3 regions of the Amycolatopsis sp. lyj-108 genome follow, and region 1 is predicted to be linked to each of the others. Evidence: riboswitches for the same ligand, from Rfam matches in the RefSeq annotation. Region 1 holds a riboswitch; each other region holds the start of a gene.
The links. Region 1 has a riboswitch for S-adenosylmethionine ahead of ACLJO0_RS26995 (methionine ABC transporter ATP-binding protein). Riboswitches for the same ligand answer to the same signal wherever they lie in the genome.

Region 2: it holds a riboswitch for S-adenosylmethionine, as region 1 does, so the genes downstream of both, ACLJO0_RS39525 (aminotransferase class V-fold PLP-dependent enzyme) here and ACLJO0_RS26995 (methionine ABC transporter ATP-binding protein) in region 1, are expected to answer to the same signal.
Region 3: it holds a riboswitch for S-adenosylmethionine, as region 1 does, so the genes downstream of both, thrC (threonine synthase) here and ACLJO0_RS26995 (methionine ABC transporter ATP-binding protein) in region 1, are expected to answer to the same signal.

What each region holds. Positions count from the first base shown of each region.
Region 1 is NZ_JAJPWQ010000008.1:23,853-30,325, reverse strand. It holds gene ACLJO0_RS27005 (GNAT family N-acetyltransferase) at 1-435, opposite strand, end outside; gene rsmA (16S rRNA (adenine(1518)-N(6)/adenine(1519)-N(6))-dimethyltransferase RsmA) at 476-1,312, shown strand; SAM riboswitch class I at 1,560-1,650, shown strand; gene ACLJO0_RS26995 (methionine ABC transporter ATP-binding protein) at 1,861-2,871, shown strand; gene ACLJO0_RS26990 (4-(cytidine 5'-diphospho)-2-C-methyl-D-erythritol kinase) at 2,994-3,959, shown strand; gene ACLJO0_RS26985 (ATP-binding cassette domain-containing protein) at 4,027-5,802, shown strand; gene ACLJO0_RS26980 (fatty acyl-AMP ligase) at 5,854-6,473, shown strand, end outside.
Region 2 is NZ_JAJPWQ010000015.1:187,997-194,469, forward strand. It holds gene ACLJO0_RS39510 (ArsR/SmtB family transcription factor) at 1-167, shown strand, start outside; gene ACLJO0_RS39515 (potassium/proton antiporter) at 279-1,757, shown strand; gene ACLJO0_RS39520 (M23 family metallopeptidase) at 1,889-2,572, shown strand; SAM riboswitch class IV at 2,688-2,802, shown strand; gene ACLJO0_RS39525 (aminotransferase class V-fold PLP-dependent enzyme) at 2,835-4,208, shown strand; gene ACLJO0_RS39530 (hypothetical protein) at 4,228-4,830, shown strand; gene lspA (signal peptidase II) at 4,855-5,418, shown strand; gene ACLJO0_RS39540 (RluA family pseudouridine synthase) at 5,415-6,341, shown strand; gene ACLJO0_RS39545 (AsnC family protein) at 6,436-6,473, opposite strand, start outside.
Region 3 is NZ_JAJPWQ010000012.1:133,561-140,033, reverse strand. It holds gene ACLJO0_RS34735 (ComEC/Rec2 family competence protein) at 1-638, shown strand, start outside; gene thrC (threonine synthase) at 658-1,923, opposite strand; SAM riboswitch class I at 1,936-2,068, opposite strand; gene holA (DNA polymerase III subunit delta) at 2,204-3,187, shown strand; gene rpsT (30S ribosomal protein S20) at 3,240-3,500, opposite strand; gene ACLJO0_RS34715 (EamA family transporter) at 3,861-4,739, shown strand; gene ACLJO0_RS34710 (VOC family protein) at 4,763-5,137, shown strand; gene ACLJO0_RS34705 (class I SAM-dependent methyltransferase) at 5,134-5,721, opposite strand; gene lepA (translation elongation factor 4) at 5,835-6,473, shown strand, end outside.

The DNA.
Region 1 (6,473 bases):
CATTCCCGGGTTCCCCGAGAACGTCGCGAAGTCCAGGCGCAGCGTGTCGGTGCGGGAGACCAGGTACGTCGTCCACAGACGCAAGGCTTCGGTGCCGAATCCGCCGCCCCAGTACCGCTCGTCGTAGATGACCAGTCCCATCCGCCGCCAGTCGGTCTGCCGGCTTTCCCAGTACCAGCTGACCCGGCCGATCAACCTGCCGTCGCCCAGGTCGCACACGGCGAGGCTGGTGCGGGGATCGGGCCGTTCGGCCTTGGTGGTCGTGAGTTCGATGGCCGTGGATGCGACAGCAGCCGCGGTCGGGGTGCCGAAGTAGGGCCCGTTGGTCTTGTGCCAAGGCCGCGCGGGATCGAGCAGGTCTTCGAGTGAGGGGAGATCGGCTGGCCGCCAGTCGCGCAGCCGGACTTTCTCACCTTCGAGTACGACGTCGTCCACCGGCCAATCGTGGCTTGCCACGGCTGACTACGATCGTCGGGTGACTGAACTGCTCGGCCCTGCGGAGATCAGGGCGCTTGCGGCCGAGCTGGACGTACGTCCGACCAAGAAGCTCGGCCAGAACTTCGTGCACGATCCCAACACCGTGCGCCGCATCGTCGATCTTTCCGGGATCGGCGAAGGTGACGTCGTGCTGGAAGTCGGGCCGGGTCTCGGCTCGCTGACCCTCGGACTGCTCGCGACCGGTGCCGAGGTCGTCGCGGTCGAGATCGATCCCGTGCTGGCGAAGCGACTGCCGGACACCGTGGCCGAACGAGGCGGGGCCGAAAGGCTGAAGGTCGTCGGTGCGGATGCTTTGCGGATCACGGCGGACGACCTGCCCACGCAGCCGACCGCGCTCGTCGCGAATCTGCCGTACAACGTCGCGGTTCCCGTCGTGCTCCACCTGCTCGCCGAGCTGCCGTCGCTGACCAGCGGCCTCGTGATGGTCCAGACCGAGGTCGCGGATCGGATGGCGGCAGGGCCGGGGAGCCGGACTTACGGCGTGCCCAGCGTCAAGCTCGCTTGGTACGGGAAGACGCGCAAGGTCGCCGCGGTGCCCCGTGCGGTGTTCTGGCCGGTTCCGAATGTGGATTCCGCACTGGTCGCTTTCGAGCGGGGCGAAGTGGTGTCGTCCGTCGACCGGGAGCGGCTGTTCGCAGTGGTGGACGCCGCCTTCTCCCAACGGCGGAAGACTTTGCGCGCCGCGTTGGCGTCATGGGCCGGTTCCGCCGAGCGCGCGGGGGAGCTGCTCGAAAAGGCGGGGATCGACCCCAAGACCCGCGGAGAGCAGCTGGACGTGCACGAGTTCGCTCGGATCGCCGCCGCGGCCGTCTGACCGACCGCGGCAGATGTGACCGGCACCGCGCCGACGCGAGTTGGTCAAGGTCAGCACGAGTGCGTAAGTCTTCTTCTCGATCTGCCTGAGCCCGACGCGTCTTAGCAGGCAGCGCCCCTGCCGAAGTCCAAGGGCGCCTATCACTGTCTCATAATATGGACAGCGGATCCTGTATGATGGACGCGACCAGACGTGTGATCTGCGCCTACGCGCTTGCTTTCATCCAGTGGGATCGGTTTTACTCAGTGAACCATCCCGAGCGACTGAGAGACCTGGCTCGCCGAAGTCGCAGCAACCACCCTCCACAGGGCAGGTGCTACAGCCAGGACCGATGGAGGCTGTGCCTAATGAACAGGGTCACCCACCCGCTCCTGCTGACCAGGCGACGCGTTGTCGATGAAGGTCGCCGCACGGTAAGTGCGTGTCGACGCTCCACCGTTACTGCCTGAGTTCTTTCCCTTATCTCTGAATCCGTCCGTTCCGGACGGTTACTCGGTGACGGTCGGCGCGCTCGAAAGATGCAGCGCCCCATGCGCATGGAGCCCTTCGTGATCACTGTCGAAAACCTGTCCAAATCCTTTCCCCTCAACGGAAATCCCGTCGTCGCCCTGCGCGATGTGAGCGTGGACATCCAAGCGGGCTCGCTGTTCGGAGTGGTGGGTCCGGCCGGCTCCGGCAAGTCGACCCTCGCTCGTTGCATCGGCCTGCAGGAGCGCCCCGACCGCGGCGTCGTCCGGCTCGACGGCCTCAACACCGGAACCCTCGACGGACGTCGTCTTCGAGAGATCCGCCGTCAGGTCGGTGTCGTGAGCACCAAACCGGAATTGCTCGCCGAGCGCACCATCGCCGGCAACATCGCTTCGCCGCTCGAACAGCTCGGCCTCGACGGTCCGCAGCGCCGCAACCGGGTCGGCAACCTGCTCGACCTGGTCGGGCTCACTCCCCGGGCGGGGCAGCGGCCGGGCGACCTGACCGAGGGGCAGCTGCGCCGGGTGGCCATCGCCAAGGCTCTCGCCGCCGGGCCGTCCGTGCTCTTGGCCGACGACCCGACCGCGGGTGTGCAGCCCGAGGAGTCCGGCGCGGTCCTGACCGTGCTCGACCGGGCGCGTGCCGAGCTCGGAGTCACCGTGCTACTCACCACTCCCGACGCCGGCGTGGTCCGCCGTGTCTGCGATGACGTCGCGGTACTGGAGGCCGGGGCGATCATCGAACGGGGAACCGTGCTCGACCTGGTTTCCGACCCGAACAGCCGGACCGCGCAGGCGCTGCTTCCCGCGATCGAGACCGGGCGGGCGCAGGCCTCGAAGTACGACCGCGCGGTGGACGTCGTGCTCGTCGGCTTCGCTTCGGTCGGTGCGCTGCTGCCGGAAGCCGCCGGTCGCTTCGACGTCGAACTCGCCACCATCGGCGGCGGCCTGACCCGGATCGGTGACACGCCGGTCGGCCGGTTCCGCCTCGGTGTGCGCGGTGAGCGCGCGGACGCCGCGCTCGCCTGGATCGCCGAACGCGGCGGCCACGTGACCCACTCGGTCCGCGGACCGCAGGGCGTCGCCGCCTGATTTCGCCGCGAACGGGCCGTCCAGGACGAAAGCTGTCCGGGCGGCCCGTTTCGTGTCTGACACGTCCCGTTCTCTTTTCTCCTGGTGACAGCAGAAGTGGAGCGGCCACGTAGTCTTGACTGGTGCTCGCCGTCGTACCGCCCCCAGTGACCGTCAGGGTCCCCGCCAAGGTCAACCTGCACCTGTCGGTCGGTGACGTACGCCCGGATGGCTACCACGAGCTGGTGACCGTGTTCCAGGCGCTTTCCCTGACCGACGAGGTGACCGTCGCGGTCACTGAAGACCCAGGCGTCGAGGTTTACGGCGAAGGTGAAGGTGCCGTGCCGACAGGGGCCAACAACCTCGCCTGGAAGGCGGCGCAGGCACTGGCGGCCCACGTCGGCAAGGCGGACGGCGAGTCCAAGGTCCGAGTGGTGCTGCGCAAAGGCATCCCGGTAGCGGGCGGAATGGCCGGCGGCAGCGCCGACGCGGCCGCGACCCTGGTGGGCCTCGCGTCGCTTTGGAAGCTCGACATCTCCCGCGACGAGCTGGCGGGTATCGCCGCGAAGCTCGGCAGCGATGTTCCTTTCGCGCTCTACGGCGGAACGGCGTTGGGTACCGGCCGAGGCGAGCAGCTGGTGCCGGTCTTGTCGAGGCATACGTTCCACTGGGTTCTGGCGTTCGACCAGCGTGGTCTTTCGACTCCGCGGGTGTTCGGCGAGCTGGACAGGTTGCGTGAAGAGGGCAGCCCGCCTCGGATCGGTTCGCACACTCCGGTGGTCGAGGCGCTGGCGTCCGGTGATCCGCGGCAGCTGGCGTTGCTTCTCGGCAATGACCTGCAAGCGGCCGCCGTCTCGTTGCGTCCGGGACTGCGGCGCACGTTGCGGGCCGGGGTCAACGCGGGTGCGCTCGCCGGCACCGTGTCCGGATCCGGGCCGACCTGCGCCTTTCTCTGCGCGGACGCGCAGTCGGCCGTCGAGGTCGCCGCGGAGCTGTCCGGTGCGGGGGTCTGTCGCACGGTGCGTGTCGCACACGGGCCGGTCCCCGGAGCCCGGCTGGTCGGCGGGGATGACGCGCCGCGACCGTCGCCGCCTCGGGTCCACGCATGAGGGTGTCCGAAATGGACACCGACTAATTCGTTGTGTTGCAAGCTTTTTGGAAAGGATCGGCTGAGGCATGGCCAACTTGGTCAACCTGGAGTCGGTGAGCAAGTCCTTCGGGGTGCGCCCGCTGCTCGACGGTGTTTCGCTCGGTGTGGCGGAGGGGCAGCGTATCGGCGTCGTCGGTCTCAACGGGGGCGGGAAGACGACGCTGCTGGAGGTCCTCGCGGGGATCGCCGAGCCGGATACGGGACGTGTCAGTCAAGTTCGGGGCTTGCGGATGGCCGTGGTCACCCAGCGGACCGAACTTCCCGACGGCAGCACGGTCGGAGACGTCGTGCTGGAGCGCTACGGCGCGGAGCACGAGTGGGCCGCTGACGCGCGAGTCAGGTCCATTATGGATGGTCTGGGAATCACCGCTCTCGGAATCGAGAAGGCGACGGCGAACCTGTCCGGTGGCGAACGGCGCCGCGTCGCGTTGGCGGCGGCCCTCACCGGTGAACTGGACCTCGTCGTGCTCGACGAGCCCACCAACCATCTCGACGTCGAAGGTGTGCGCTGGCTCGCGGATCACCTGCTCAACCGCAGGATCGCGGTCGTGGTCGTCACCCACGACCGGTGGTTCCTCGACACGGTCGCGAGTGTGACCTGGGAGGTCGCCAACGGTCGCGTCGAGCAGTACGAAGGCGGATACGCGGACTGGATCTTCGCGCGGGCCGAGCGGGCGAGGCTGGCGGCGACGGCCGAGGAAAAGCGGCAGAACCTGGCACGTAAAGAGCTCGCATGGCTGCGTCGCGGCCCGCAGGCCAGGACGTCGAAGCCGCGCTACCGCGTCGAGGCGGCGGAGGCCTTGATCTCCGACGTGCCGGAGCCGCGGGATTCGGTCGAACTTCAGACGTTCGCCCGGCGCCGGCTGGGGAAGACCGTGCTGGAGATCGAGGACGCCACGTTGACCGTCGGCGGCGACCGCACCTTGCTCGATCACGTCACGTGGCGGATCGGGCCCGGCGATCGGATCGGTCTGGTCGGCGTCAACGGGTCCGGCAAGACGACACTGCTCAAGCTGCTCGGCGGTGACACCGAGCCCGAGACGGGTCGGCGCATCCAAGGCAAGACGGTCAGCCTCGCGCATCTGCGGCAGGAGCTCGACGATCTGCCGGGTGATCTGCGGGTGCTGCAGGCGATCGAAGAGATCTCGGGGCGGGTCGTGTTCGGTAAGCAGGAGCTCACCGCTTCGCAGCTGGCCGAAAAGCTGGGGTTCCCCGCGTCGAGGCAGTGGACGCCGGTCGAAGACCTTTCCGGTGGTGAACGGCGACGCCTCCAGCTGTGCCGTCTGCTGATGGCGGAGCCCAATGTGCTGCTGCTCGACGAACCGACGAACGATCTCGATATCGACACTTTGCAACAGCTGGAAGATCTGCTCGATTCGTGGCCGGGCAGTCTCGTCGTCGTTTCGCACGACCGGTATCTGGTGGAACGCGTCTGCGACACGATCGTCGCCCTGTTCGGGGACGGGCAGGTGACGCATCTGCCTGGCGGGATCGAGGAGTACCTGAACCGGCGCGCCAAGAGCCTTGAGAAGGCCGGTGTCGACCGGAAACAGGGCAACGGGCAGGCTTCCGGGCCCAAGAGGAGCGCCGCGGAACAGCGAGCGGCACAGAAGGAGCTGTCCCGCCTCGAGCGCAAGCTCGACCAGCTGCACGCGAAGGAAGAAAAGCTGCATGCGGCACTCCTCGGCGCGGCCACCGACCCGTCGAAGCTCATCGAGCTGAACACCGAGCTGAAAGCCGTTGAGACGGAGAAGGAGGAGGTCGAAGCCCAGTGGCTGGAGACCTCCGAAGCCGCGGAGTGAGTTCACTCGACGGCGAGCGCGTCTTTCGGCGCGGACAGTAGTGTGACGCGCATGAGTCGGTTCGTGGACACGCTCGTCGCCACCGCGGCGGGGCGAGGTCAGCAGCGGGGAATGGTCACCGGGGAGCCCAAAGAGCCGGTTCGGCGTACATGGGCCGAGATCCACGAGCAAGCCAAGCGGGTCGCCGGCGGTTTGGTGACGGCCGGGCTCGAGCCCGGTAAAGCGGTGGCGGTCCTGGCGGCGGCGCCGTCGCTGATCGCGCCGACGGTTCAGGCGGTATGGCTCGCCGGTGGCAGCGTGACGATGCTGCACCAGCCCACGCAGCGCACCGACCTCGCCGAATGGGCCGAGGACACCGTTCGTGTGCTGCGGATGATCGGATCCGGCCTGGTTCTGCTCGGTGAGCCGTTCGACCAGCTGGCGCCGATACTCACCGAGCACGGCATCGCCTTCCAGGTCATCACCGAGCTGCTCGAGGCCGAACCGCTGGCGGAGCCCGTGCCGACAGCTGAATCGGACACTGCGCTGTTGCAGCTGACCAGTGGGTCGACGGCCGACCCGAAGGCCGTTCGGATCACCTACGGAAACCTGTATTCGAACGTCAAGGCGATGGTCGAACGCGCAGAGTTCGATTTCGACGTCGACGTGATGGTCTCGTGGCTGCCCACGTT
Region 2 (6,473 bases), on a different contig from region 1:
TCCGGCGTGATCATTTGGCGGGCCGGGTCCCCGCGGCGTTACTGTCTCACGCGGTGAGTGCCGGCTGGTTGTCCCGTGAGGGCGACCGCGCGGTGAAAGTCCTGCCCGCGGCAGAGAAACCGCTCGCGGAACTCGGTGTCGACCTGGTGGCCCTGCGCAGTCCCTAGTGGACAGTCTGTAACACAGTCCGTTCGGCTCGCCGTCGAGCGGTGCACGAAGGTGTGACGATCACCGCCTCACTATTCTGGAGCCCTCACGGCGACCGGACGGGAGGCGACATGGAGCAGCTCCCGCTCATTCTCGGTACCGGTGGAGCCGTCCTCCTCGTCGCCGTGATCGCCGTCCGGGTGTCGATCCGGGTCGGCCTTCCCTCGCTGCTGCTGTACCTGGGGATGGGGGTCCTGCTCGGCGAAGCCGGGTTCGGCATCCAGTACGACAACCCCGAGCTCACCCAGTCGCTCGGCCTCGCCGCGCTGGTGATGATCCTTTCCGAGGGTGGCCTCACCACCCGCTGGACGGCCGTGAAACCGTCGCTGGGCATCGGAATCGCACTGTCCACAGTGGCCGTCGTGGTGAGCATCGCGGTCACCGGCGCGGCCCTGCACTGGTTGCTGGGCCTGGACTGGCGGATGGCGTTGCTGTGGGGTGCGGTGCTGGCGTCGACCGACGCCGCCGCGGTCTTCTCCGTGCTGAGATCGGCGGGGATCGGCAAGCGGCTCGTCGGTGCGCTGGAGATCGAGTCGGGGATCAACGACGCGCCCGCCTACATCGCCGTCGTCGTCCTGGCCGAGGGCACGACCATCGACTGGTCGCTGCCGCTGCTGGTGATCTACGAACTCGGCGCCGGGCTGGTGATCGGGCTGGCCTTCGGCTGGGGCGGGGCGTTCGCGCTGCGCCGGGCGGCGCTTCCCGCCACCGGTCTGTACCCGCTGGCCACGGTCGCGGTCTGCGTCGTGGCGTACTCGAGCGGGCAGCTCGCCCACGCGTCGGGTCTGCTCGCCACCTACGTCGCGGCCCTGGTGCTCGGGAACTCGAAGCTGCCGCACCGGTCGGACACACTGTCCTTCGCCGAGGGGCTCGGGTGGCTCGCGCAGATCGGGCTGTTCGTGCTGCTCGGCCTGTTCGCCTCGCCGAGCAGGATCCTCGAAAGCCTGGTCCAGGGCCTGGTCGCGGGCGCGGTCGTGCTGTTGCTCGCCCGTCCGTTGTCCGTGGTGCTCTCGGCGCTGCCGTTCAAGATCCCTTGGCGAGAACAGGTGTTCCTGTCCTGGGCGGGCTTGCGCGGGGCGGTCCCGATCGTGCTCGCGCTGATCCCCCTGTCGTCGGGGGTGCCCGGCGCGCAGGAACTGGTCGACGCGGTGTTCGTGCTGGTCATCGTGCTGACGCTGCTCCAGGGCGCGACACTCACCCCACTCGCGCGCGTGCTCGGGCTTGCCCAGCACGCCGAAGCGCACGAGATCGACGTCGACTCCGCTCCGCTCGACGAGATGGGCGCGGAACTCCTGCAGGTACGGATCAACGCCGGATCCAAGATGCACGGCGTCTACCTGGCCGAACTGCGGCTGCCCATCGGGGCGACGATCAGCCTCCTCGTCCGCGACGGCACCGGCTTCACACCCAACAAGAACACCCGGCTCCAGGAACGGGATCAGTTACTCGTCGTGACCACTGCCGAAGTCCGTGACGCGGCCGAGCGGCGCCTGCGGGCCGTCGACCGCGCCGGACGCCTCGCCAGGTGGAAGGGCGAATCCGGCCAGTAGGTCACGGCCCGGCACCAGCTGTTCGTCGGTTGATCTCAGAAAATTCTTCCCTTCCGTCCTCCTTTTGGATTACTTTCCCGGCAATCGACTCCATCGAATGGGTGAGTGTCGCCGGGTAAGGAGTACGCAAGGTGACGAAACTTCCTGTGCGGTTCGCCGGTCTGGGGGTCGCTGCGGCACTCGTCGGGGTAGTTCTCACCGCCCCGGCGGCGACAGCGGCCGGCGCCTTTCCCGCGTTCGGGCTGCCCTTCGAGACCGGCCAGTCGGTCTACTCGGCGGGGATCCACTCGGACAACGGGACTTCCGGCGTGAAGAACGCCATCGACTTCAGCCCCGGCGACCGGACCGTTCGCGCCCCGCTGGCGGGCACGGTCCGGATCCAGCACTGCGACGGCGGCGACTGGGTGACCGTCGACCACGACGGCGGCTGGCGGACCGGGTACTACCACCTGGAAGGCATCGCGGTCACCGACGGCCAGAAGGTCGCCCCTGGTGACGCCCTCGGCCGGACCGGTAACGCCCTGCCCTGCGGTGGCAGCAGCACCGGCGCCCACGTGCACTTCACCCTGTGGACGCTGCCCGCGGCCGCCGCGCAGGGTGGCGACTCGCGCGACTTCGGCGTCGGCGCGGGCAACTGGAACGGCATGTCCTACGACGAGGTCTCGACCAAGGTCGCGGCGGCCTACGGCGAGGCGGTCGACGGCAAGACCTTCGGCGGCTGGCAGTTCACCGCGGGCACCGATCAGTATTCGGGGACCGCGACCGAGGTGTCCTCCCGCGCGATCGTCCCGCTGCCCGGCCGATTCCGCGTCTGACCTGCCGCAATTCGGCACCTGATTGCGATAGTTCGCCGCGGGGCACGTGAGCGGCGTCTCAAGATGCGGACGAGGGGTGGCTCGATCGCCCGTCCATCCGCTAACTTCGTCCGTAGGTCACGAGTGTCAGCGTCAAGCCCCGGCTAGCTGACCGGCAACCCTCCTTCCGCGGTGGGGTGCCCCGGGTGAGGACCTGGCTCGTCGCGTGGTGCGACGGGCAAGCGCGGGATCCTCGTCGGGTCCCCTGGCCCGGAGGATGACGATGACTCTCGCTCTCGAACGCACGAACACCCCCGCCGCTGTCGGGGAAACCGTTGCCACACACGAAATCCCGACGGTCGCGTGCGCCGATCTGCGGGTTCCGCTGGTGACCGGTGGCGGCAGTGACCATATCGGATACGCGAATCTCGACCACGCGGCGAGCGCGCCCTGCCTGGACAAGGTGCGGGCCGCGGTCGACGAATTCCTGCCCTGGTACGCCAGCGTGCACCGCGGCGCCGGGTTCGCTTCGCAGATCTCCACCAAGCTTTACGAGCGCACGCGCGGAATCCTGCGGGACTTCGTCGACGCGCGGTCGACCGACGCCGTCGTGTTCACCCGCAACACCACCGATTCCTTCAACCTTCTCGCGCGCAGCCTGCCGAAGCACACGTCGGTCGTCGTGTTCGACACCGAGCACCACGCCGCGCTGCTGCCGTGGAAGGGACCGAACGTCCGCAGGGTGCAGACGCCGCGCACTCGCCTCGCCGCGGTGTCCGCTGTGGACGAAGCGCTCGCGGACTGCCCGCAGGGGCCGCGGCTGGTGGTCATCACCGGCGCGTCCAACGTGACCGGGGAACTGTTGCCGGTCAAGGAGATCGCCGCCGTCGCGCGGCGGCACGGCGCCCGGATCGCGCTCGACGCGGCGCAGCTCGCCCCGCACCGGAAGATCTCGGTGCGCGAACTCGACGTCGACTACGTCGCGCTGTCGGGCCACAAGCTGTACGCGCCTTTCGGTGCCGGAGCGCTGATCGGCCGCGCCGACTGGCTGCGCGCCGCCCAGCCGTACCTCGCCGGTGGCGGGGCGACGAAGCTCGTCAACTGTGACTCCGAAAACCTCGGCGTGGTCTGGAATTCCGGCCCCGAGCGGCACGAAGCCGGTTCCCCCAACACCGTCGGCGTCCACGCGCTCGGTGTCGCCTGCCAGACGCTGGCCGCGAACTGGGACGCGATCGTCGCCCACGAGGACGAACTGCTGGCGCGGCTGCGTCGCGGTCTCGCCGCCGTTCCCGGATTCGCCGAACTGCGGCTGTTCGACGCGCCGGTCGACAGGGTCGGCACGCTCAGCTTCGTCGTCGACGGTTTCGACCCTGGCTGGCTCGCCGCGGTCCTTTCGGCGGAGTACGGCATCGGCGTGCGAGACGGCGCGTTCTGCGCGCACATCGCCACCAAACGGCTGATCTCCGCCGCCGGTTCGACCGGGCAGCAGGCCGTCCGGGTCAGCCTCGGCCTCGGCAGCACCACCGAACACGTGGACCGGCTCGTGCTGGCGCTGCGCCAGATCGTCGCCCGCGGCGCCCGCTGGCAGTACGAGAAGCCCGAGGGCCGCTGGGTGCCGGAGAACGATCCGAGGGAACTGCCGCCGTTCTGCGCCTGACCCACTAGCCTCACCCCGCATGGGGAACGAGCGACCGCGTTACTGGTTTCCGCTGGCGTTGCTGGGATTCGCCCAGCTCGCGGTGGTGGCCCTGTCCTTCGGCGGAATGCGATCCGGGAGCTGGTTCGCCTACGCGCCCGCCGGTGAACAGCAGTCGTTCGGGTACGTGGGCTTGTACGGGGTCGAGATGAGCCGCGAGTCCGCGGCCGTGCTTTCGTTGTCCGGCGTCGGCCGGAACGACGGCTGGCTGTTCGCCGTCCTCGCGGTCTACCTCGGCACGGTGCTGTTCTACGCCTTCCGGGCGAAGACCGCGCGATGGTGGAAGGTCGCCGGGATCGCGCTCGGCGGGCTGGTCGCCATCGTGCTGGCGGATCTGGTCGGCTACTGGGAACTCGAAATGGACGGCGACGCGCGGAGCGCGGTTCTGTTGACGCTCGGCCTGGCCGGGCTCGCCTGGCTGGAGCGCAGCGTGCTGGTGCTCGTCGTGGCCGCGGCGTTCGTGCTCTGCGCGGTCGTGCTCGCGCAAGGACAGCTCGCGTTGGTGCTGTCGTCGCTGGTCGCGCTCGCCGGCGCGTTCGCGGCCCTGCTGAGCAGGCCGAAGACAGCCGCCGAGGAGGCCTGAGCACGCTCAGTGGACAATGGGGGAGTGAGTACAGAGCCCGAAACCGCGCCACCGTCGCCGCCGCTGCCCACGAAGCGCGTCGCCGTGGTGTTCGCCGTCGCCGCGGTGCTGTGGGGGATCGACCTCGTCACCAAACAGATCGCCGTGTCCACGCTCGAGGGCAAGCAGCCGGTCGAGTTCCTCGGCGGACTGGTGTACTTCCAGCTGGTGCGCAACCCCGGTGCCGCCTTCTCGATGGCGACCGGGCTGACCTGGGTGCTCGCGCTGGTCGCGATCGCCGTCGTGATCGCCATCGTCTGGCTGTCCCGGCGGCTGCGCTCGGTCGGCTGGGCGATCGGCCTCGGCCTGGTGCTGGCCGGTGCGCTCGGCAACCTCACCGACCGGATCTTCCGCGCGCCGGGCCCGCTGCAGGGACACGTGGTCGACATGATCTCCGCGTTCGCGCCGAACGGGCAGGGCTGGGCGATCTTCAACGTCGCCGACTCCGCGATCTGTGTCGGCGGCGTGCTCATCGTGATCCTTTCCTTGCTGGGCAAGGACTACGACGGAACATCCACAAAAGACAAGAAGAAAGCGGCGAGCGAATGAGCGCGCGGATGTTGCCCGTTCCCGACGGGCTCGACGGCATGCGCGTCGACGCGGGGCTGGCGAAACTCCTGGGACTTTCCCGCACGATCGTGGCGGAACTGGCCGAATCCGGCGAGATCCTGCTCGACGGCAGGCAGGCCGGGAAATCGGACCGGCTGACCGCCGGCGGACTGCTCGAAGTGACGCTGCCCGATCCGGCCTCGCCCATCGAGGTCGTCGTGGAACCCGTCGAAGGCATGAAGATCCTGCACGACGACGACGACATCGTGGTGATCTCGAAGCCGGTGGGCGTCGCCGTGCACCCGAGCCCCGGCTGGACCGGCCCGACCGTCGTCGGCGGGCTCGCCGCCGCCGGGCTGCGGATCGCGACCTCGGGCGCGGCCGAACGCCAGGGCGTCGTGCACCGGCTCGACGCCGGCACCACCGGGGTGATGGTGGTGGCGAAGAGCGAGCACGCGTACACCGTGCTGAAGCGGGCGTTCAAGGAACGCACTGTCGACAAGGGTTACCACGCCATCGTCCAGGGGCACCCGGATCCGACGCGCGGCACCATCGACGCGCCGATCGACCGGCACCCCCGGCACGACTACAAGTTCGCGGTCGTCCAGGGCGGGCGGCCCAGCGTCACACACTACGAGGTCGTCGAGGCCTTCCGCGCCGCGTCGCTGGCGCAGATCAAACTGGAGACCGGCCGCACGCACCAGATCCGCGTGCACTTCTCGGCGCTCAAGCATCCGTGCGTCGGCGACCTGACTTACGGCGCCGACCCGGTGCTGGCGCGCAAGCTCGGGCTCTCCCGGCAATGGCTGCACGCGAAGACGCTCGGCTTCGCCCACCCGTCCGACGGGCGCTGGGTCGAGTTCGAATCGGAGTACCCGGACGACCTCGCCACCGCGCTGCGGATCCTGCAGGACGAAAACTAGGCGCGCTTCCCAGCTGGGCTGTTGGTCCGTGAGGGCCTCCTTCCCTACCTTGAGGGTAGGGAAGGAGGCCCTCACGGACTTCCGCAGCGCGGGGTCAGTCGTCGATGGACCAGGTCAGCGTGCGCTCGTCCG
Region 3 (6,473 bases), on a different contig from region 1:
TGAGTCATCTGCACGCCGACCACATCGGCGGCCTCGAATCCGTCTTCGAGGGCCGGTCGGTCGGTGCGGTCGCCGTCGGCCCGGGCCGGGCTCCCGCCTGGGCGTGGCAGCAGGTCGCGGACGAGACCGCGCGCCGCGGGATTCCCTTGCTGGAGCTGGGGATCGGGCAGCGGCTGGACTGGCCGGGCCTGTCGCTGGACGTACTGGGGCCGCGGTATGTCACCCGGCGATCGGTCCTCGAACAGGACGGCACGGTGATCAACAACGGTTCGGTCGTCCTGCGCGCCGGGACCCCGGCGGGCAGGCTACTGCTGACGGGCGACGTCGAACTCGCCGCGCAGACCGACCTGATGGCCGAGGGTGCCGATCTGCAAGCCGAGATCCTGAAGGTCCCGCATCACGGAAGCCGTTACACGGCACCGGATTTCCTCAACGCCGTCGCACCGAGGGTGGCGTTGGTGAGCGTCGGAGCCGGAAACACCTACGGCCATCCGAACAAGTCCACTTTGGACAATCTGGCCGCGGTCGGCGCGTCGATCGCCAGAACGGATACGGACGGCGACACCGCGGTCGTCGCCGACGCGCGAGGACTTGCCTTGCTGCGCCGGGGTGAGCCCCGCGGCCCGCCTCGTTCTTGAGGCGGGCCGGGCGGGGGACTCAGATGCCGAGTGCTTCGCGGACCGCGTCGGCCGAGGCGCTGACGGTGGCCTTCGGGCCGATCTTGCCCTCAACGGCGTCGAGGGTCTTGAGGCCGTCACCGGTGATCAGCAGGACGATCTCCTCGTCCGGGTTGAGCTTGCCGGTCTCGATGAGCTTCTTGGCCGTCGCGACGGTGACCCCACCGGCGGTCTCGGTGAAGACGCCCTCGGTGCGGGCGAGCAGCCGGATGCCCTCGACGACCTCTTCGTCGGTGACGTCTTCGATCGCGCCGCCGGTGCGGTTGACCACGTCGAGGACGTAGGGGCCGTCGGCCGGGTTACCGATCGCGAGCGACCGGGCGATCGTGTCCGGCTTGACCGGCTGGACGACGTCGTGGCCCGCGCGGAAGGCCGCCGAGACGGGGGAGCAGCCGGTGGCCTGCGCGCCGAACACCTTGTACGGCGTCTCGTCGACGAGGCCGAGCTGCCCGAACTCGCGGAAACCCTTGTCCACCTTGGTGAGCTGGGAACCGGAGGCGATCGGCACCACGATCTGGGAGGGGAGCCGCCAGCCGAGCTGTTCGGCGACCTCGAAGGCCAGCGTCTTGGAGCCTTCGGAGTAGTAGGGCCGGACGTTCACGTTGACGAACGCCCAGCTCTCCTGCTCGGCGGCGAGCTGGGTGGCGAGCCGGTTCACGTCGTCGTAGTTGCCGTCGACCGCGATCAGGTCGCCGTCGTACACGGCGGTGGTGAGGATCTTCGCGCGCTCGAGGGTCTTCGGGATCAGCACGACCGACCGCCAGCCGGCGCGGGCCGCCGCGGCGGCGACAGCGTTGGCCAGGTTGCCGGTCGACGGACAGGCGAGCACGTCGAAGCCGAATTCGCGGGCGGCGGCCAGCGCGACGGCGACCACGCGGTCCTTGAACGAGTGCGTCGGGTTGCCGGTGTCGTCCTTGACCCAGACCTTCTTGACACCCAAGGCTTTCGCGAGCCTGTCGGCCTGGATGAGCCGGGTGGCGCCGGGTTCGGTGTTGGGGATTTCTTCGACGTTCGACGGAACGGGAAGGAGTTTCTTGTAGCGCCAGATGTTCTTCGGTCCGGCTTCGATGTCCTCGCGGCGCACGCGGCCGAAGTCGTAGGCGACTTCGAGCGGCGAGAAGTCCTCGGCGGAAACGAATTCGGGGGCGAGCGGCTGCCGGTGTCCCTCTTCCTTCGACACCAGTTCGACGGCCGGTCCGAGATCCGGGGTCTTGGTGGTGGAGGTCGTGCCGAGGGTTGCGGTCATCGCGAGGTCCTTTCCTCATCTGCCCCGCCGTGGCGGGCCGGAATTGGCACCGTGTTCGTCAGCTATCCCGCGATCGCGGAATGACAGGCTGACGCCGGTTGCCGGGGCTTCGTCGGGCCGTTCCCTCTGCCCCTCTGGATGAGCGGTATTCGATTGTCGGCACGCGTGTCATCGCGTCGCCTCGCCAACACCGTACGACATGAGCCTCAGGTGGGGCCACCGTGCCCGGAACACATCACCGGACAAAGCACACGAGAGGACGAGTGGCAGGATCGTCACCGTGACGACGCAAGCTTCCGCCCCATCGCCGCTGGTCCTGGTTCTCGGTGAGGAAGAGCTGCTGATCGAACGCGCGATCCGCGGCGCTTCGGATGCGGCCAAAGCCGCCGATCCGACGGCGGATCTCTCCCGGATCCGGGTGTCGGACCTCACAGTCCCGGCGCTCGCGGAGATGGTCAGCCCTTCGCTGTTCGCCGAAGGAAGAGTGATCGTCCTCGAATCGGCGCAGGACATTTCGCAGGAGCTCGCCGACGGGGTGATGGCCTACGTCAAGGCGCCCGCCGACGGCATCGTGCTCGTCGTCGTGCACAGCGGAGGCGGTCGGAGCAAGGCCGCGAAGGCGCTCCCCGCCGCCTTGAAGAAGGCTGGGGCGGAGGTCGTCGAATGCCCGAAGCTGACCAAGGCCGCTGAGCGGGAGTCCTTTGTCCGCAACGAGGTCCGCAGGGTCGGCGGGAAGATCGACGGTGCGGCCGTGCTCGCGCTGATCGACACGGTCGGCTCGGATCTGCGTGAGTTGTCGTCGGCCGCGACCCAGCTCGTCGCGGACGCGGGCGGAACGGTCGACGAGCAGGCGGTCCGCCGCTACCACCGGGGCCGCGCGGACGTGAACGGATTCGCCGTCGCCGAAAAGGCCGTCGCCGGCGACAAGGCCGCGGCGCTCGAATCGCTGCGCTGGGCGATGCAACTGGGCGTGCCGCACGTGCTGGTCGCCGACGCTCTCGCCGACGCGGTCCGCACGATCGCGCGGGTGTCCGGCGCCGGTCGCGGGAACCCGAACCAGATGGCGGGCGAGCTGGGGATGCCGCCGTGGAAGGTGCGCAAGGCGCAGGGGCAGGCCCGTGGCTGGGGTCAGGACGGTCTCGCCACCGCGATGCGGGTGGTCGCCCGGCTCAACGCCGAGGTCAAGGGGGTCGCGGCCAACCCGGAGTACGCGTTGGAACGCGCCGTGCTCGAGGTCGTCGACGCCCACGGTACAAGCCGCTGAACATGGCGAAGGGCCCCAGCGACGCGAGTCGCAGGGGCCCTTCGAAAGCCGATCAGAGAGAGTTCGCGCGCTTCGCGAGCGCGGACTTCTTGTTGGCGGCCTGGTTGGCGTGGAGAACGCCCTTGGTCACAGCCTTGTCCAGCTTCTTGGCCGCGTCCTTCTGCAGCTCCAGGGCCTTGGCCTTGTCGCCGGCGTCGGCGGCCTCGCGGAACTTGCGGATCGCGGTCTTCACCGAGGACCGGATCGCCTGGTTGCGCTGACGCGCCTTCTCGTTGGTGGTGATGCGCTTGATCTGCGACTTGATGTTGGCCACGGGGGCGCTCCTCTTGAATCTCTCGGTGGTTTTCGCCGCCGCGCTGTGACCGGCCCTGCATGCTCGTGAGAGCGGCGCGGGTTTCCTCCATGACGGAATGCCACACGACGGTGAGAGGCAAGCTTAACAGCCGCTCCGGGGCCGCTCACGGCCGCCTGGGGAGGGGTGATTGCGGTACGGTGAAGATCGTAGTGCCTAGGGTTCCGCCGCCTGCCCGTTCAGCGAAACACACAATCAGGGCAGAGGGGACAGGTCCGAGCGGCACCATCGGCGGGGCCGGAAGCGCCGCCGTTCATCTGACGGGACAAAAGCCTGGAGGACCGGTGTTTTCCGCATGCGCGGAAAACGGGAAGGTCCGCCGTGAACGCCACCGCTCTGTCCTTGGTCGTCATCGCCGCAGTCATCCACGCGGGCTGGAATCTGGCAGCCAAGCGGATCCGCCGTGGCGGAGCCCGGTTCGTCTGGGCTTACTACAGTTTCTCCGCGATCCTTCTCGTGCCCGTCATGGCGGTCTCACTGGCGGTGGAGCCGCAACGTCCACAGTGGACCTGGCTGTTCGCCGCCGTGGTCACGGCGGTGTTCCACGTCACCTACGGGATCGTCCTCCAACGGGGTTACGCCGTCGGCGATCTGTCCGTCGTCTATCCCGTGGCCCGCGGTACCGGGCCGCTGCTCTCGGTGCTCGCGGCCGTCGTGCTGCTCGGTGAGCGGCCAGGGGTGCTCGGACTGATCGGCGCGTTCCTCGTGATCGCCGGGGTGCTGGTCATCGGCACCGGGCGCGCACCGGCGCACGCCGACGCCGCCGATCGCGTCGCCCGCCGCAAAGGCGTGGCCTACGGACTGCTGACCGGGGTCACGATCGCCGCCTACACACTGTGGGACGCGCATTCGGTCACCGGACTCGGTGTCCCGCCGATCATCTATTTCGGAACCGGTGCGATCGTGCAGAGCCTGCTCATGGCGCCGTACGCGCTGAAGGACCGCGAGGAGGTCGCTTGGCTGTGGCGCGAGCACAAGCGCGAAATCCTCATCGTCGGCCTGCTCTCACCGGTCGCCTACCTGCTGGTCCTCTACGCCCTCCAGATGGCCCCGGTGAGCCTCGTCGCACCCGCGCGGGAGCTGAGCATCGTCCTGGGCGGCGTCGCCGCCTGGTTGGTCCTGGGGGAGGCGAACGCCGTCCGCAGGCTGGCCGGGTCGGTGGTGGTGCTGGCGGGGATCACCGCGATTGCGATGGCCTGAACCCATCCGGTAGGGATGGGGTCATGGACGTGCTGAGCAGCAGGGTGCTGATCCACCCGAAGGACCTCGAGGTGTCGACGGCGTTCTATCGGGACACCCTGGGCTTGGCGATCGACAAGGAGTTCCCCGGCGGGACGGTGTTCTTCGCCGGGAACGGGTCGATCGAGATCGTCGGTACCGGGAAGACCGGCCCGACCCCTGACGTCGCCTTGTGGCTCCAGGTCCGGGATCTGCCCGCGGCGCTCGCGGAGCTCGCGGCGAAGGGTTTGGAACCGGTCCGCGGGGCGCGTCGTGAACCCTGGGGCCTGGACGAAGCGTGGATCGCCGACCCGGACGGCACCAGGATCGTGCTGGTCGAGGTGCCGCGTGAGCATCCGTTGCGCACCGACCCGCGTTAGGGCCGTGGCTTGATCGCGCGCAGCTGAGCGGCGAGTGAGGCGCCGAAGCCCGGCGGGTCCCAGGTCCAGGTCTGCAGGTCGGTGAAGCCGGCGGCGGCCGCTTCGTCGGCCAGCTCGTGCCGGGACACCGGCAGCCACTTCTCGTGCGAAGACAGCAGCAGCCTGCCGCCGGGCCGCAGCACGCGGAACAGCTCGGCGAAACCGGCCGCCCGGTCTTCCCACAGCTGCACGTTGTTGACGCTCAGGATCACGTCGACGCTCTCGTCGGGCTCACCGGTGGAGTCCGCGGAGCCGCGCCGTAGCTCGACCTTGTCGCCGCAGCGGCGGCGGGAGCGGGCGAGCATCTCCGGGGAGGGGTCGACGCCGACCGCACGGTCCGCGCGTTCGGCCGCGGCCTGGAGGCCGACTCCCGGGCCGGGGCCCACGACCAGCGCGGTTTCGCCGGACTCGATCGACGCCAGTTCGACGATGCGAAGTTCGGTGGCGGCGTTGCCGTGCGCCATCGCCAGGCCGCCGAACCGGCCGAGCAGTCCCCTGGGATGGCCGAACGTGCGATCGAGCATTTGGGACAGTGAAGTACTCATACTTCGAGGGCACCACAGCTCACCACGGGCCGCATCGGGGATGACCCCCACTCGCACCCGGAGCGGCATGGGACCATAGAGGTGGCACACCCCGACCTTCGCGAGGAAACCCGTTGACGACGTTCGCCGACACGACCTTCACGCCCCCGGAGCTCATCCGGAACTTCTGCATCATCGCGCACATCGACCACGGCAAGTCGACCCTGGCCGACCGGATGCTGCAGCTCACCGGCGTGGTCGAGGAACGGGCCATGCGGGCTCAGTACCTCGATCGAATGGACATCGAGCGGGAACGCGGGATCACCATCAAGGCGCAGAACGTGCGCCTGCCCTGGAAGGTCGACGGGCAGGACCACGTCCTGCACATGATCGACACGCCGGGCCACGTCGACTTCACCTACGAGGTCTCCCGCGCGCTCGAGGCGTGTGAAGGCGCCGTCCTGCTGGTCGACGCCGCGCAGGGGATCGAGGCGCAGACGCTCGCCAACCTGTACCTCGCGCTGGAGAACAACCTCCAGATCATCCCGGTGCTCAACAAGATCGACCTGCCGTCGGCGGATCCGGACAAGTACGCCGCCGAGCTCGCGCACATCATCGGCTGCGAGCCCTCGGACGTGCTGCGTGTGTCGGCCAAGACCGGTGTCGGCGTCGGCGACCTGCTCGACGCGGTGGTGAAGCAGGTGCCCGCGCCGGAGGGTGACGCCGACGCTCCGGCACGGGCGATGATCTTCGACTCGGTGTACGACACCTAC